Regions from separate parts of the Gemmobacter fulvus genome, predicted to be linked through region 1. Evidence: riboswitches for the same ligand, from Rfam matches in the RefSeq annotation. Region 1 holds a riboswitch; each other region holds the start of a gene.
The links. Region 1 has a riboswitch for cobalamin ahead of KM031_RS03355 (CbtB domain-containing protein). Riboswitches for the same ligand answer to the same signal wherever they lie in the genome.

Region 1 (4,222 bases):
CGCTGATGCAATATACCCTGACCCGCGACGTGAAGAAGCTGAGCGTCGGGCAGGTGGTCTATTCCGCGATGTGTTATGAACATGGCGGCATGATCGACGATGGCACGCTGTTCCGTCTGGGCAAGGACCAGTTCCGCTGGATCGGCGGCGATGATTACGGCGGGGTCTGGCTGCGCGAACAGGCCGAAAAGCTGGGCTTGCAGGTCATGGTGCGCGCCTCCACCGATCAGCTGCACAATCTTGCGGTGCAGGGGCCGAACAGCCGCGAGATCATGCGCCGCATGATCTGGACAGCGCCGCATCAGCCGACCATCGAGGAGTTGGGCTGGTTCCGCTTCACCGTCGGGCGGCTGGGCGGGCCGGATGGCGCGCCGGTGGTGGTGTCGCGCACCGGCTATACCGGCGAGCTGGGCTTCGAGGTGTTCTGCCACCCGAAAGACGGCGCTGCGGTCTATGATGCGGTCTGGGAACATGGTGCCGATCAGGGGCTGCGCCCGATGGGCCTGGCGGCGCTGGACATGGTGCGCATCGAAGCGGGCCTGATCTTCGCCGGATATGATTTCAGCGACCAGACCGACCCGTTCGAGGCCGGGATCGGCTTTACCGTGCTGCTGAAATCGAAAACCGATGATTTCATCGGTCGCGACGCGCTGATCCGGCGCAAGGAACATGCGATGCACAAGTTTGTCGGGCTCGACATCGACGCCAATGTGGATGTCGGCCATGGCGATTGCATCCATGTGGGGCGCGCGCAGATCGGCGTTGTCACCTCGTCGATGCGTTCGCCGTTGCTGGGCAAGAACATCGCGCTGGCGCGGGTGGATGTGGCCCATGCCGCTGTGGGCACGGCGGTGGAGGTGGGCAAGCTGGACGGCCAGCAGAAGCGCCTGCCTGCGGTGATTGTGCCGCTGAGCCATTACGACCCGAAAAAGACCCGGCCGCAAAGCTGATGGCCAGCCCGCTGGATCATCTGGGCGGAGAGGAGGCGCTGCGGCGCCTCGTCAACCGCTTTTACGATCTGGTGGAAACCGATGCGCAGGGCGCACAGATCATGCGCCTGCATTTTCGTGGCCATGGCCTTGCGCATGTGCGCGAGGAACAGGTGAATTTCCTGTCAGGGTTTCTGGGCGGGCGGCGCTATTACGAGGAAAAACACGGCACGATGGATGTGCGCCTGATGCACAATCATGTGCCGATCCGGGCCGAGGATGCCGAGGACTGGCTGGCGCTGATGGATCGCGCGCTGGTGGACTGCGGCCATTCCGGCCCGCATGTCGAGCGGATCCGCGCGGCCTTTCGCCGGGTCGCGATGATCCTCGTCAACCGCTGAGCGGCTCAGGCCTGCGCGGTGCGGCGCAGCAGATAGATATCCATGATCCAGCCATGTTCGGCCCGCGCCGCCGCGCGCCGTTCAAGGATGCGCGGCCCTGCCTCGGCCAAGGGGCCGCGTTCGGTGATCTGTTCCGGCATGCCGGCAAAGCCTGCCCACCAGATTTCCAACCCGTCTGGCGGCAGGCTCTGGAACGAACATTCGCCATCCAGCATCACGACGCAGGTGTCTGTGCCGGGCGGAAAGCCGTCGTCGCGCAGGCGGCGGCCGGTGGTGATCATCACCGGGCCGTTGATCTCGTTCAGCGGGATGGCATGGGCGGCGGTCAGCGCCTGAATGGAGGTGATGCCGGGCACTACCGTCACTTGCGGCGCAGGGCGTAGCCGGGCCGCGATGCGCAGCGTGCTGTCATAGAGCGACGGATCGCCCCAGACCAGCAGCGCCACACGGCCCGTTGCGCCCAGATGGGCGGCGATTTCGCTGGCCCAGAGCGCTGCAATGGCATCGTGCCAATCCTCCACCCGACGGCGGTAATCGGCGGTGGCCGCATCGCGGACCGGCAGGTCGAAGGTTACGATGCGCGTGGCGGGATTGGTGACAACCTCGGCCACGATGCTGCGGCGCAGATCGGCCAGATCGGCCTTGCCGTCGCCCTTGTGCGGGATCAGGATCAGATCGGCTGCGTTCAGCGCCCGGATCGCCTGACGCGTGAGGTGATCGGGATTTCCGGTGCCGATGCCGATCAGGCTGAGGTCGATCATCTTGCGCTCCGGCTGCTGGGCGTTGGTGTCTGCGGGCTTATGACGCGGAGCGGCCTGTGGCCGCAAGCCCCTGAGGTCACCGGCGCGGCCTTGCGGCCGCTTGGTTCCGCCTGCCCTGCGGGGCAGGCCGCTGCCTCCGGCGGGGATATTTGGGCAAGGTGAATGGGGGACATGCGGCCCCCCATCCGATGTCAGGTGCTGCGGATCTCGCGGTGCCAGACGGTGGCGGCGACCCAGCCGAGCAGCGCCCAGACCACCAGCGCCGTGCCCAGCACGCGGGCCGAAAAGGCCCCGGCCACTTCGGGCGGGGCCACGCCCCAGAACTGGTCGGGATGCGGGGCGCCGATCACATGCGGCAGCGCCAGCAGCGCGCCCGCGAGGCCGAACAGCGCCCAGTGGCGGCCATAGGCCAGGAGGGCGAGCCCGCTGCCGGTGCAGCCGACGGTCAGCCACCACCAGAGCTGTCGCGCGCCCAGTTCGGCGGCGATGGTGCCGGGCAGTTCCGGTGCCAGCCCCATGGCCGGGGCCAGCTGGAAGGTGACAAAGCCGCCGATACCCCAGAGCAGCCCGTCGCGTGCGGTGATCGTTGCACCGAAGCTTTCGGCGAGGCCGAAGCCGGCCGCCAGCAGCAGCGCGTAGGCGGTATAGATCAGCACGGCAAACAGCACGGTCAGCGCATTGCGTTGGACGGCGCCCGGCTCGGCTTCGCTGCCGTGATCATGGGCGGCGGCGCTGCCATGGTCATGCGGTGCGGCGGCGGCGTCTGGTGTGGCATGGGCGTGGCCCGCGCCCTCGGGTGTGGCAGGGGCGGCGTTTTCGAAATGCACCCTTGCGCCGGATTCAAACTCTTCGCCCAGAAGGATATAGTCCTGCACGAATGCGAAATGCAGCAGAGCTGCGAGCAGCCCTACTGCACAGCCAGCGATCAGGGCGCTGGCCACCATGGATTTGATCATCTGTATCTGCGGCGGGTCAGTGGCAGGGGAAGCCGGTCGCGTGGCGCACATCATGTGCCGCGTCATGCAGGGCCGCCGATTGCGCATGGCCTGCGACGAACAGCAGCGCGCCGCCAAGGGCCGCGACAAACACAGCCGCCATCACGGCGGAAGAGGATTTGGTGGCAGTCTTGGCCGTCATCTGCGATTGGGTCATAACGTCTCTCCTTGCCGTCACACCCGACGGCATTCATGTTGCACCGCGCAAGGCCGGTCTCCTGGCTCGCGGGTCAGGGCGGATCTCTGCCTTCCCGGCGCGCGGAGGCGCCAGTGGCATGAAAGAGACCCGCTCGCCGCTGACAGTCGCGGGGGCGGCTGGGGCAGGAGGCGCCGCGTTTGGTCCGCCTCTTCCCCATTCCCGATGAAGTCCGGGTGCTTTGCACCTGATGGACACCTTGCGCCTTCATCTGCGCGCAACGGGGGGCATCGGTCAAGGTGCTTTGCGACAGATGGCAGGCGGGCTGCGACCTCAGCCCGGAATCCGCGCGATGGCCTTGCGGCGCAGCGTGCCGAGCGGCCGGGCATCGGTCAGCGTGCCATCCGGGCTGGCGGCATAGAGCCGGGCAAAGGTGAGAAGGTCGGGCAGATCGGCCTCGGTCAGATCGCCGAACAGATAGGCGGTCTTGCCGGGGGCGCGGAAGGCCAGCGTCGAGGCGCGGGTGCAGCCCGACATGCAGTCCACCGTCGCGATCTGCGCGGCAATGCCCGCCTGATCCAGCGCCGCCCCCAGTGGGGTGGCAAAGCCGGACCGGCCTAGCGGGCAAGAAGTGCAGAGGGTGATCTTCATCGCGCAAAGGGGCGGCACTGGGGGTGCCGCCCTGTCATCTCAGGCGGCGTTGTGCAGGCGCGGCGTGACAAGGCCTGAGCCTGCCAGCCCGCGCATGGCCTTGGCTGCGGCCAGCACAGCCAGATCCACCAGCGGTTCCACCACGATCACCAGCATATAGGCAGCGCCGAAGGTGCCGACCGAGGCCAGGCTTTCGGTCGAGATGCCGGTGCCGGTAAAGGCCCAGAACGCCACCCAGGCCACGATGCCCGCCTGATAGGCGGTCGAGAGGGCCAGCGTCTGGCCATAGCTCAGGTCCACATAGGCGGTGCCGGGGGCGATGATGCGTTTGGCAAGTGCTGCAATGGCG
Region 2 (4,222 bases), 1.3 Mb from region 1:
AACCGAACGCATGCTGGAGATTGCCGAGCGGTTCAAAAGCACCGGTGCCCGCGAAGCGCGCGAACGCGATCTGGCCTGGCGCGACTGGTCGGTGGAAAAGCGGCTGGAACATGCGCTGGTCAATGGCATCACCGAATTCATCGACGCCGATACCGAAGAGGCGCGCCAGCAGGCCGAACGCCCGCTGCATGTGATCGAAGGCCCGCTGATGGCGGGCATGAATGTGGTGGGCGACCTGTTCGGCGCGGGCAAGATGTTCCTGCCGCAGGTCGTCAAATCCGCGCGCGTGATGAAACAGGCGGTTGCCCTGCTGCTGCCCTATATGGAAGAGGAAAAGCGCCTGTCCGGCGGCACCGGCCGCGAAAGCGCGGGCAAGGTTCTGATGGCCACGGTCAAGGGCGATGTGCATGACATCGGCAAGAACATTGTCGGGGTCGTTCTGGCCTGCAACAATTACGAGATCATTGATCTGGGCGTGATGGTGCCTGCGGCAAAGATCCTTGAGGTGGCGCGCAGTGAACAGGTGGACATCATCGGTCTGTCGGGGCTTATCACGCCCTCGCTGGACGAAATGGTGCATGTCGCCGCCGAGATGGAGCGCGAAGGCTTTGACATTCCGCTGCTGATCGGGGGTGCCACCACCTCGCGCGTCCATACGGCGGTGAAGATCCACCCGAAATATGATCGGGGGCAGACCGTCTATGTGACCGATGCCAGCCGTGCCGTGGGGGTTGTGTCGGCGCTGCTGTCGCCCGATCAGAAGACAGGATACGTGGAAACCACCCGCGCGGAATACGAGAAGGTGGCCGAAAACCACGCCCGCGCCGAACTGGCCAAAAAGCGGTTGCCGCTGGCCGATGCGCGGGCAAATGCGCTGAAGATCGACTGGCAGGGCTACGCGGTGCCCCGGCCCGGCTTTCTGGGCACCAAGGTGTTCGAGGACTGGGATCTGGCCGAGCTGGCGCGCTATATCGACTGGACGCCGTTCTTCCAGACATGGGAGCTGAAAGGCGTCTATCCGCGGATTCTGGACGATGAAAAGCAGGGGGCAGCAGCCCGCGCGCTGTTTGCCGATGCGCAGGCCATGCTGGCGCAGATCATCGCCGAGAAATGGTTCCGCCCCCGCGCCGTCGTCGGCTTCTGGCCTGCCAATGCGGTGGGGGATGACATCCGGCTGTTCCGCGATGACAGCCGCAGCGCCGATCTGGCCACCCTGCACACGCTGCGCCAACAGGTCAGCAAACGCGATGATCGCCCCAATGTGGCACTGGCCGATTTCGTGGCCCCGGTCGGCACCGCCGATTACGTCGGCGGCTTTGTGGTGACGGCAGGCATCGAAGAAGTTGCCATCGCAGAGCGGTTCGAACGGGCAAATGACGATTTCAACGCCATCCTCGTCAAGGCGCTGGCCGACCGTTTCGCCGAGGCCTTTGCGGAACGCATGCACGAGATGGTCCGGCGCGAGCTGTGGGGCTATGCGCCCGACGAGAGCTTTGCCCCGGAAGCCCTGATCGGCGAGCCCTATCGTGGCATCCGCCCGGCCCCCGGCTATCCGGCCCAGCCGGATCACACCGAAAAGACCACGCTGTTCCGCCTGCTGGATGCCGAGGCGGCAACCGGCGTGCGGCTGACCGAAAGCATGGCGATGTGGCCCGGCTCGTCCGTGTCCGGCCTCTATATCGGCCATCCCGAGGCCTATTATTTTGGCGTGGCCAAGGTGGAACTCGATCAGGTGCTGGATTACGCCGCCCGCAAAGACATGCCGGTCGAGGTGGTGGAACGCTGGCTGGGGCCGATTCTGAACTATGTGCCCCGCCCCATTCTGGCCGCCGCCGAATAGAATCGGCCCAAGCACACTATCTATATATTGACACCATCCACCCCTTAGCCGCTATATGCAGATGTTCAGGTGCCCCTGACTCGCCATGGCGACAAGGGGGTGAAAAGGGAAGCCGGTGATAGTCCGGCGCTGCCCCCGCAACTGTAAGCGGTGTGCCTGCCCCATATGCCACTGATCTGCGGATCGGGAAGGCGGGGCAAGGCCCTACGCCGCAAGCCAGGAGACCTGCCTGAACGCAGAAACGATCTCGGGCGGTGGGCCCGGTGGCGTGGAACGGGTGCGGCACAGATCCTCTGTGGCTTGGCCCGTTGCAGCCCCCTGTCCGCCGTTCGCAAACAGGCAAAGGAACAGGGCAATGACCATCACCGTCTATTCCAAACCGGCATGCGTGCAATGCGTGGCAACCTATCGCGCCTTGGACAAGCTGGGCGTCGATTACACCGTGATCGACCTTTCCGAAGACGCCGAGGCGCTGGCCCGGATCACCGCGCTTGGTTATCGGCAGGTGCCGGTGGTCGAGGCGCGCGGCGATCATTGGGCGGGCTTCCGCCCCGACAAGATCAACGCCCTCTGCTGATCGGCGGGCCGGATCATGGCGCGGCTTGTCTATTTTTCATCCGGCTCTGGCAATACCGCGCGGCTGGTCGCCCGGCTGGGGCTGGACGCGCTGCGCATCCCCATCGACGCGACGGCCCCCCTGCCGCAGCCACAGACCCCCTATGTGCTGATCTGCCCGACCTATTCCGATGGCACAGGCCGGGGGGCGGTGCCCCGACAGGTGATCCGCTTTCTGAACGATCCCGATCTGTGCGGCGGGCTGCGCGGGGTGATCGGCGCGGGCAACCGCAACTTCGGCCGCTTCTACGCCCATGCCGCCACTGTCATCGCGCAGAAATGCGCGGTGCCCTGCCTGTATCGTTTTGAACTGGCCGGAACCGACACCGACATCGCCCACATCCGCGCGGGCCTGCACAATTTCTGGAGAGACCAATGCTTGACCGTGCCATGATGCCGCCCGCGACGCTGGATTATCACGCCCTGAATGCCACGCTGAACCTTTATGACGCGGAGGGCCGCATCCAGTTTGACGCCGACAAGATGGCGGCCCGGCAGTATTTCCTGCAACACGTCAATCAGAATACCGTCTTTTTTCATAGCCTTGACGAAAAGCTCGGCTACCTCGTGCGCGAAGGTTATTACGAAGCGCCGGTGCTGGAGGCCTATTCCACCGCCTTTCTGCGCCAGATCTTCGATGCGGCCTATGCACGGAAGTTCCGCTTTCCCAGCTTTCTGGGCGCGCTGAAATACTACACGTCCTACACGCTCAAGACCCGCGACGGGCAGCGCTATCTGGAGCGGTTCGAGGATCGGGTGGTGATGGTCGCGCTGACGCTGGCGCAGGGGGACGAGGGCCTGGCCCTGCGCTTCATGGAAGAAATGATCGCGGGCCGCTTTCAACCGGCAACGCCCACCTTCCTGAATGCCGGAAAGGCCCAACGGGGCGAGTTGATCTCGTGTTTCCTGCTGCGCATCGAAGACAATATGGAAAGCATCGGGCGGTCCATCAATTCGGCCCTACAACTGTCCAAGCGGGGCGGCGGCGTGGCGCTGATGCTGACCAACCTGCGCGAGGCGGGCGCGCCGATCAAAGGGATCGAAAACCAGTCCTCGGGTGTGATCCCGGTGATGAAGCTGCTGGAAGACAGCTTTTCCTATGCCAACCAGCTTGGCGCGCGGCAGGGGGCGGGCGCGGTCTATCTGAACGCGCATCACCCGGACATTCTGAAGTTTCTGGATACCAAACGCGAAAATGCCGATGAAAAGATCCGCATCAAGACGCTGAGCCTTGGCGTGGTGATCCCCGACATCACCTTTGAATTGGCCAAGGCGAACGAGGATATGTATCTGTTTTCGCCGCATGATGTGCAGCGCGTCTATGGCTGCGCCTTTTCGGAACTGTCGGTCACCGAAAAATACCGCGAGATGGTGGACAATCCGCGCATCAGGAAACGCAAGATCAAGGCGCGCGAGTTCTTTCAGATTCTGGCCGAAATCCAGTTTGAATCCGGCTACCCCTATATCGTGTTCGAAGACACGGTGAACCGCGCCAACCCGATTGCCGGGCGGATCAGCATGTCGAACCTGTGTTCGGAAATTCTGCAGGTGAACGAGGCCAGCACCTATCAGGACGATCTGTCTTACGATCATCTGGGCACCGATATTTCCTGCAATCTGGGCAGCCTGAACATCGCCGCCACCATGGACGGGCCGGATTTCGGCGCCACGGTTGAAACCGCGATCCGGGCGCTGACGGCGGTGTCGGATATGTCGGCCATCACCTCGGTGCCATCGGTGCGGCGCGGCAATGACGAAGGCCATGCC
Region 3 (4,222 bases), on a different replicon from region 1:
CCGGGGCCGTCTGCGGCCCGCGCAGCGGCGCATCGTGATTGCCGATCAGATAGACCAGCCGCGCCCCTTCAGCCGCGCGCTGGCGCAACAGGGCGATGATGCGGTCCTGCGCCGGGCCCCAGGTCAGCGTCAGCGGATGCCAGATGTCGAGGATGTCGCCCACCAGATAGATGGTATCGGCACTGTTCGCTTCCAGAAAGTCGCGGATCAGATCGGCGCGGCAGCCAAGCGCCCCCAGATGCAGGTCAGACAGAAACAGGCTGCGGTGATGCCGGGGGGCTGCGGGACGGGGCATGGGCAAAGCTCACAGAAGGCTGCGGTCGACCCTGTGTCGCATCGCCATGCCACGGTTTTGTGACTGTGATGCTGCAATGCCGCGAAACTGACGCCCGGCAACGGGTCGTGTATTCCGGCACTTGACATTCCATACTGTTTTAGTAAGAAATTATCACCCAGTGTCGACAGGCGGCCACAGAAGCCGAAGGACCGAGGCAGATTCATACACTCGGCACCGCGCGCCCCCTCCCTCGGCTGCGGCGCGGTGCCCTTTGCGCGAGGCCAGACATGACATATTCCACCCGCCAGACCCGCCGCTGCGGCACACCCGGCCCCAGCGAATCGCTGCTGAGCGATGCCGTCTTTGATCTGTTCGAACGGCAATGCCTGGATGTGATGCGGCTTGTCTTCGCCCAGATGGCGCAGAACCTGCCGCCCCTGGTGATGGAGCCGCAAGATGCCGCGCGGGTGCAGTTCGGCCCGATCCAGGGCGACAGGATCTGCGCCGCCGTCGTGCAGATGGTGCATGTCATGGCGATTTCGCGGTCGGACGGGTTCCGCTATTCCAACCCGTTCTGCGCAGGCTGCGCCGCCGTGCTGACCAAGCCCGAACAGCTGCTGTTGCATGTGCTGCATCACACCCGCCGCGCGCAGCCCGGACAGGCCATCGCCCATGCGGTGATGCTGTGTGATTCCCGCCCGGTGGGGCCGCTGATTGACGCTGCGGCAGAGTTGGCACGGCTCGCACCGCCTGCCCGCGCCTGACCCGGCAAATTCCGCCGCCCCGGCATCTGCATCGCTGTCCGGTTTTGGATGCCGCAATGTCGCAATCCGCACATGGTGCCCGTCGCTTTCAGGATAGTTCTGGCTGGCAAGGTGCCGCTGGAAACAGCGGAGAATTGGGAAGCCGGTGCAAAGCCGGCGCTGCCCCCGCAACGGTAACGGGAGAGCGCGACGAAAGCCACTGAGGGGTCCCTTGGGAAGGCGTCGCGCGTGGGTGGAAAGCCCGCTCCCCCAGCCCGGAAACCAGCCTTGCAGGAACGTAACCGCCGGGGGCGGGTTTGCTGTGCTGGCCCTGCGAGGAGGCAGGACGCACCGCACCAACCCCTCGCAACTGAATGATCCGGTCCGGCGCGGGGAGGCGCAGGGCCTAGCGAGGTGCCAAATGCTGAGCCAATCCGAGACCCTCTCGCGCCTTGCTGCGCGTCGCCCCGACTATGCGTTGGAGCAAGCCCTCTATTGTGATCCGGGCGTCTATGCCCTGGACCTTGAGAATGTGTTCTATCGGGAATGGCTGTTTGCCGTGCCTTCGTGCGAGTTGCCCAAGGCGGGGGCCTTTGCCACGCTGCAAGTGGGGGCCTATCCGCTGGTCATCACGCGCGGCAATGATGGCATGATCCGCGCCTTTCACAACGTGTGCCGCCATCGCGGCCAGCGGCTCTGCGCCAAGGAAACCGGCTCCACGCCGAAGCTTGTCTGCCCCTATCACCAGTGGACCTATGATCTGGACGGCAAGCTGCTTTATGCGCGTGACATGCAGGAAGGGTTTGATCCCGCCGCGCATGGGCTGAAAAAGGTGCATTGCGTCGATCTGGGCGGCATGGTGTTCATTTGTCTGGCCGAAGTGCCGCCGCCGATCAGCGATCTGGCGCCCAAGCTGATGTCCTATCTCGCCCCCTCGGGGCTGAAGGATGCCAAGGTCGCGTTTTCGTCGACCATCGTGGAAAACGGCAACTGGAAGCTGGTAATCGAGAACAACCGCGAATGCTACCATTGTGGCGGTTCGCACCCCTCGCTGTGCCGCACCTATTCCGACAATCCGCGCATGACGGCGATGGAAGGCCCGGATTCCGCCAGCCCCGACATTCTGGATCACTGGAAACGCTGCGAAGCGGCCGGTCTGCCGTCGCGCTTTGTGAACCACCCCGACATGCAATGGCGTCTGGCCCGGATCCCGCTGCTGAACAACGCCGAAAGCTATACCATGTCGACCAAGGCCGCCGTGGCCAAACGCATGGGTGCAATGCCATTCAATGATGCGGGCAGCCTGCTGTTCTTCCATTATCCCAACACTTGGAACCATTTCCTTGGTGATCATGCCATCGTGTTCCGCATCCTGCCGATTTCGCCCACCGAAACCGAGGTCACCACCAAATGGCTGGTGCACAAGGATGCGGTGGAAGGCGTGGATTATGATCTGGAAACGCTGACCCGCGTCTGGCTGAACACCAATGACGAGGACCGTCAGGTGGTGGAAGAAAACCAGAAAGGCATCCTGTCGCCCGCCTATGAGCCCGGCCCCTATTCCACCATTCAGGAAGAGGGCGTGATCCAGTTCGTCGACTGGTATTGCAACGTGATGAGCAAACGGCTGGCCCCCAAGCCCGCCTTGGCGGCGGAGTAAGCGCATGGGCAAGAACCGCATGAACTGGTCTGCCGCGCCATGGAATGACAGCGAGCTGCTGGAATGTGCCATGGTGGTGCCGGAGACCGATGATACCGCCACCTTCACCTTCCGCGCGCCCTCGGGCGCGTGGTTCGACTATCAGCCGGGGCAGTTCATCACGCTCGACATTCCTGTGCCCGGCGGCAATGTGCAGCGCACCTATACGATCTCATCGTCGCCCTCGCGCCCGCTGTCGATCTCGATCACCGTCAAGGCGCAGGTCACTTCGATCGGCACGCGCTGGATGCTGGACAACCTGAAACCCGGCATGAAGATCAAGGCCTTTGGCCCTGCCGGGATTTTCAGCTTTCACCGCGCCCCGGCGAAAAAATACCTGTTCATCTCGGCCGGATCGGGCATCACGCCGATGATGTCGATGACGACCTGGGCCTGGGATTCGGGCGAAATGCCCGACATCGTGTTCGTGCATGCCGCCAAACGCCCGTCGGAAATCATCTTTCGGGAACGGCTGGAACAGTTTGCCAACCGCGTGCCCGGATTGCAGCTGCGCTTTACCGTGGAAGAGACCGATGCCTTCCGCGCCTGGCCCGGCTACAAGGGCCGTCTGAGCCAGATCATGCTGGGGCTGATGGCCCCCGATTATCTGGACCGCGAGGTGTTCTGCTGCGGGCCGGAGCCGTTCATGCAGGGGGTGCGCGAAATGCTGACCTCCATCGGCTTCGACATGGCGCATTACCATCAGGAAAGCTTTGGCGCGCCGGTGTCGACCGAGGCCGAGGCCCCGGTGATCAACGATGTGTCGCCCGAAGAAGGTGCCAAGGCCGAGATCACCTTCAGCGCCTCGGGGCTGACTGTGGCCTGCGGCGAAACCGATACCGTGCTGGCGGTGGCGAAACGGTCCGGCCTCAACATTCCTTCGGGCTGCACCTTTGGCCTGTGCGGCACCTGCAAGGTGAAGAAAACCGCAGGCGAGGTGCATATGGTGCACAATGGCGGCATTTCGGATGATGACATTGCCGAAGGTTATATCCTCGCCTGCTGTTCGCATCCGATGGGGCAGATCGCCGTCGAGGTTTAAGGCAGCGTAAATAACGCCAGCCGCCCGAAAGACCGGATCTCCGTCTCGCCCAAGGGGCGGAGATTGCCAACACGCGCCGCCGTGCCCGGCCCGATGCAGATCTGGGTGCCGAAGCTTTTGTTCGCGTCTTGCAGCCGCGCCGCAAGGTTCACCGCATCGCCATGCGCGGTGTAATCAATCTTGCCGCCAAACCCTACATCGCCCAGCACCGCCTGCCCGGTTTCAATACCGATCCTTGTGCGGCCAAAGCCCCCCTGCCCTGCCCGGAACGCCTCGGTCGCGGTGATCAGCTCTGCCGCGCAGGCCAGCGCCGCCTCTGCATGGTCCGGCTGATCCAGCGGCGCGTTGAACAGCGCATGGATCGAATCCCCCACCAGCTTGTCGACCATGCCGCCATGTTTCAGCACGATGGCACAGGTGAGGGTAAAATAGGCATCGAGCGCCGCCACCAGATCACGCGG
Region 4 (4,222 bases), 1.3 Mb from region 1:
ACGGCGCGGGGCGGATATTTGGCCACGGCCTCGGCAATCGCGCGAATATGGTCGGGGGTCGAGCCGCAGCAGCCCCCCACGATATTCACCAGCCCGTCGCGGGCAAACTCCGCAATCTGGGCGGCCATGAACTCCGGGCTTTCGTCATACTGGCCGAATTCATTGGGCAGGCCCGCATTGGGATAGGCGCAGATCAGCGTCTCTGCCGCGCCCGACAGCTCTGCCAGATGCGCGCGCATCTCGGCGGCCCCCAGCGCGCAGTTCAGCCCGATGGTGGCCGGAGCGGCGTGCCGCACCGAATGCCAGAACGCCGTCGGCGTCTGCCCCGACAGGGTGCGCCCCGAACGGTCGGTGATGGTGCCGGAGATCATCACCGGCAGGCGTAACCCATTGGCAGCAAAAACTTCTTCACAGGCAAAGATTGCGGCCTTGGCGTTCAGTGTGTCAAAGATCGTCTCGATCAGGATCAGATCCGCGCCACCGTCGATCAGCCCGCGCAGCTGTTCGGCATAGGCGGCGCGCAACTGGTCAAAGGTGACGGCGCGGTAGCCGGGGTTGTTCACATCCGGCGACATCGAGGCGGTGCGGTTTGTCGGCCCCAGGGCACCTGCCACAAAACGTTCGCGCCCATCCTCGGCGGTGGCGCGGTTCAGCGCCTGCCGCACCAGACGCGCGCCGTGAAAGTTCAGCTCGTACACCAGATGTTCCAGCCCGTAATCGGCCTGCGCAATCGAGGTGGATGAAAACGTATTGGTTTCCACAATATCCGCCCCGGCCTTGGCATAGCGGTAGTGGATATCCTCGATGGCCTGCGGCTGGGTCAGGATCAGCAGATCATTGTTGCCCTGTTGCGGATGCGGCTTTTCGCCGAACATCGGCGGATGGCAGGCGCAGCCCGCGCCATGGGCGGTAAACTCGGCCTCGCCAAAACCAAGGCTCTGGATCTGCGTGCCCATTGCGCCGTCAAGGATCAGGATGCGGTCGCGTGCCAGCGATGCCAGACGGTCAAAGACGGGGGAAAGGCGGGCAGGGGATGACATGCAGGCTCCGGTCGGCGGCAGGGGGGCACCAAGGTGCAAAAGCGCCTTCTATCGCAAAGCGGAACGGTATCCAAATTCATGTTTCTCATGGAGAACATGAATTCCGCGCATGATGTTGCGCCCAGAGCGGCGCAGGGGTGTCAGATATCCGCTGAAAATTTGGGTATTCACAAACGCGGCAGCGGGCCGTAAGCATCAGGGGCTTTGGTCCGGGTGGTGCGCCATCCGGTTAATAGGGAATGTGGTTCGGCGTAGCCATCAGGTGCCAAATCCACAACTGCCCCCGCAACTGTAGGCGGAGAGCGAAGCCGGGAAATGCCACTGTCGCACAAAGTGTGATGGGAAGGTCCGGCCAAGCGTTGACCCGCGAGTCAGGAGACCTGCCAAGGTGCTCACCCTGTCCGAACGCGTGGGGCGTTTCGGGCTGCGGACCTTCCGCGCGTGGTGATCTCACCGTCTGCGGGGGGCTTTTGCCCTCATCTGACATCATGTTTGACAGCGCGGTCCCTTGCGGCCGCAGATGAGGGATAGCCATGTCGCGTTCCGTTTTTCCGGCCCCAGTTTTTCTGGCTTCGGTTGCCAGCCTCACCTTCAGTGCCCTTCCGGCACAGGCACAGCAGGTGGTCGAGTTTCCGCCGATCTATCTGAATGGGGGCCTGTCGCCGATCGAGGCGGCACGCTATGGCCGCGCGGCCAGCATCGTCACGGCAGAGGATATTGCCGCGCGGGGCATCACCACGGTGCAGGACGCGCTGCGCGCCGTACCGGGCGTGGCGGTCAATGGATCGGGCAACAGCTTTACCCAGGTGCGCATCCGTGGCGGTGAGGGCAATCACACCCTGATCCTGATCGACGGTATCGCGGCGGCGGGGGGTGATGGCGAATATATCCTCAGCGGCATCGAGACGGCGAATATCGAACGGATCGAGGTGCTGCGCGGCCCGCAATCGGTGTATTTCGGCTCCAATGCCTCGGCTGGGGTCATCAACATCATCACCCGCAAAGGCGGCGCGGGCAGCAGCGCCAGCGGCAGCATCGAGCTGGGCGCAGGCACCACCGCCAGCGCCTTCCTGTCGCACCGCACCGCGCAGGGCGGGGTGTCGCTGTCGCTGTCGCGGACCGATGACCGGGGCTTTGATCAATCCGGCGACGGCGGCGAAAAGGATGGTCTGGACCGCACCACCGCCATCCTGTCGGGTGATTATGCGCTGGGTGAAGATCTGACGCTGGGCTTCACCGCGCGGCGGTCGCAGGAAAGCTATGATTACGACAGCACTTCCTACACGGCGGTCGATGCCCCTTCGTATGTTGTTGATGACCCGACCCAGTTCGCGGACCGGGACGAGCTGACTGCCGGGGTCTTTGCCGAATACAGCATGATGAACGGTCGGCTGACGCATCGTCTGGCCGCCGAGACGACGCAGAACAAACAAAGCGCCAATGGTGCGCCGTTCACCCGGACCAGCACCGATGCGTTGAAATACCGGCTGAGCTATGGGCTCGACGGCGCGGTTGCGACCGCCGACAATCTGGTCAACCTGCTGCTGGAAAACCGGCGCGACGCCAGCAGTTCCAACCCGCAATACGGGCGCGAGGCGACCTCGGTTGCGCTGGAATACCGGGGCAGTCTGGACTCGGGGCTGGATGTGCAGGCGGGCGCGCGGTTTGACAATAACGACGTGTTCAAGGATGCGCGCACCTGGACGCTCGGCCTGTCTTACACCTTTGCCGAAAGTGATATCCGTCTGCATGGCTCTGCCGGAACCGGCATCGTCAACCCGACCTATTTCGAGCTTTATGCCGATGCCTTCGGCTATAGCGGCAACCCCAATCTGCGGCCGGAACGCAACCGCAGTCTGGATCTGGGCGTGGAACTGCCGGTGTTCGGGCATCGCGGCACGGTGGATGTGACCCTGTTCAAGGAAACGCTCACCGATGAAATCACTGCGGTCAGCACCGGGCCGGGCACCTTCAGTTATGTCAACCAGACCGGCAACAGCGACCGCCGGGGGCTGGAGGTCGCGGGGCAGGTGCAGGCCACTGACGCGCTGGCGCTGCGTCTGGGATATACCTATCTGGATGCGCAGAACCCCGATGGCAGCCGCGAGGTGCGCCGCCCCCGACATGAGGTGGCACTGGGCGCAACGCTGGACAGCTTTGGCGGCAGGGGCAGCGTATCGGCGGATCTGCGGCATGTGTCGGGCAATTTCGACACCCAGTTCTGGGGCGCTTATCAGACGGTGGAATTGCCCGCATTCACCACGGTCAACCTGACCGCGCGCTATGATCTGACCGATCGGCTTCAGCTGACGGGCCGGGTAGAAAATGCGTTTGATGCGGATGTGACCGATGTCTGGGGCTACGCGACGCGGGGCCGGGCGGTATATGTGGGGCTCAATGCCAAATTCTGATGCTTTGCGACGGATCCTGCTGGCGGGGGCGCTGCTCTGCGCCCCCGCCAGTGCGCTGGCCGATGGCCCGGCGCGCGTGGTGTCGATGAACCTGTGCACCGATCAGCTTGCCATGTTGATGGCGGCTCCGGGGCAGCTTCATTCGGTCTCTTATCTCGCCGCCGATCCGCGCGGGTCGGCGATGGCAGATCAGGCACGGGCCTATCCGGTCAATCACGGGCTGGCCGAAGAGGTCTATCTGATGCAGCCCGATCTGGTGTTGGCGGGCACCTATACCTCGCGCGCGACGGTCGACATGCTGCGCCGTCTGGGCGTGCCGGTGGAAACATTCGAGCCGTCCAATTCGTTGCAAGAGGTGCGCGATGGCATGATCCGCATGGGCGCGGTGCTGGGTCAGAGCGCCCGCGCGGCAGAGATCGTTGCCGCCTATGACGCGGATCTTGCTGCCTTTCAGGAGGCGGTGGCGCACCGCCCCCGCGCCGCCCTTTATGCCGCCAACAGCTATACCTCGGGCGACCGCACTCTGGCCGGGCAGATCCTCGCCACGGCGGGGTTGGCCAATGTGGCGGCAGAGGCGGGCTATGACAGCGGCGGCATCCTGCCGCTGGAGGTGCTGGTGATGGCGGCCCCGGAGGCGGTGATCACCGGGCGCCCCTTTCCGGGCGCGTCGCGGTCGGAAGAGGTGCTGCGCCACCCCGCCCTGCTGGCGATGCAGGACGATCACGCCTCGGGCCATGTCACCGACCGCGACTGGGTCTGCGGCACCCCCTA

Region 2: it holds a riboswitch for cobalamin, as region 1 does, so the genes downstream of both, nrdH (glutaredoxin-like protein NrdH) here and KM031_RS03355 (CbtB domain-containing protein) in region 1, are expected to answer to the same signal.
Region 3: it holds a riboswitch for cobalamin, as region 1 does, so the genes downstream of both, KM031_RS19750 (aromatic ring-hydroxylating oxygenase subunit alpha) here and KM031_RS03355 (CbtB domain-containing protein) in region 1, are expected to answer to the same signal.
Region 4: it holds a riboswitch for cobalamin, as region 1 does, so the genes downstream of both, KM031_RS09555 (TonB-dependent receptor plug domain-containing protein) here and KM031_RS03355 (CbtB domain-containing protein) in region 1, are expected to answer to the same signal.

Annotation. Positions count from the first base shown of each region.
Region 1 is NZ_CP076361.1:686,058-690,279, reverse strand. Features, by position in the region: gene KM031_RS03375 (trimethylamine N-oxide demethylase) at 1-950, shown strand, start outside; gene KM031_RS03370 (group II truncated hemoglobin) at 950-1,330, shown strand; gene cobF (precorrin-6A synthase (deacetylating)) at 1,336-2,091, opposite strand; gene KM031_RS03360 (CbtA family protein) at 2,283-3,047, opposite strand; gene KM031_RS03355 (CbtB domain-containing protein) at 3,064-3,243, opposite strand; cobalamin riboswitch at 3,278-3,499, opposite strand; gene KM031_RS03350 (DUF1636 domain-containing protein) at 3,556-3,891, opposite strand; gene KM031_RS03345 (energy-coupling factor ABC transporter permease) at 3,913-4,222, opposite strand, start outside.
Region 2 is NZ_CP076361.1:1,951,413-1,955,634, reverse strand. Features, by position in the region: gene metH (methionine synthase) at 1-1,840, shown strand, start outside; cobalamin riboswitch at 1,891-2,087, shown strand; gene nrdH (glutaredoxin-like protein NrdH) at 2,196-2,417, shown strand; gene nrdI (class Ib ribonucleoside-diphosphate reductase assembly flavoprotein NrdI) at 2,433-2,849, shown strand; gene nrdE (class 1b ribonucleoside-diphosphate reductase subunit alpha) at 2,831-4,222, shown strand, end outside.
Region 3 is NZ_CP076363.1:270,303-274,524, reverse strand. Features, by position in the region: gene KM031_RS19760 (UDP-2,3-diacylglucosamine diphosphatase) at 1-295, opposite strand, end outside; gene KM031_RS19755 (hypothetical protein) at 565-1,041, shown strand; cobalamin riboswitch at 1,134-1,325, shown strand; gene KM031_RS19750 (aromatic ring-hydroxylating oxygenase subunit alpha) at 1,442-2,680, shown strand; gene KM031_RS19745 (FAD-binding oxidoreductase) at 2,685-3,761, shown strand; gene KM031_RS19740 (CHASE2 domain-containing protein) at 3,758-4,222, opposite strand, start outside.
Region 4 is NZ_CP076361.1:1,956,517-1,960,738, forward strand. Features, by position in the region: gene metH (methionine synthase) at 1-1,040, opposite strand, end outside; cobalamin riboswitch at 1,229-1,442, shown strand; gene KM031_RS09555 (TonB-dependent receptor plug domain-containing protein) at 1,574-3,451, shown strand; gene KM031_RS09560 (ABC transporter substrate-binding protein) at 3,438-4,222, shown strand, end outside.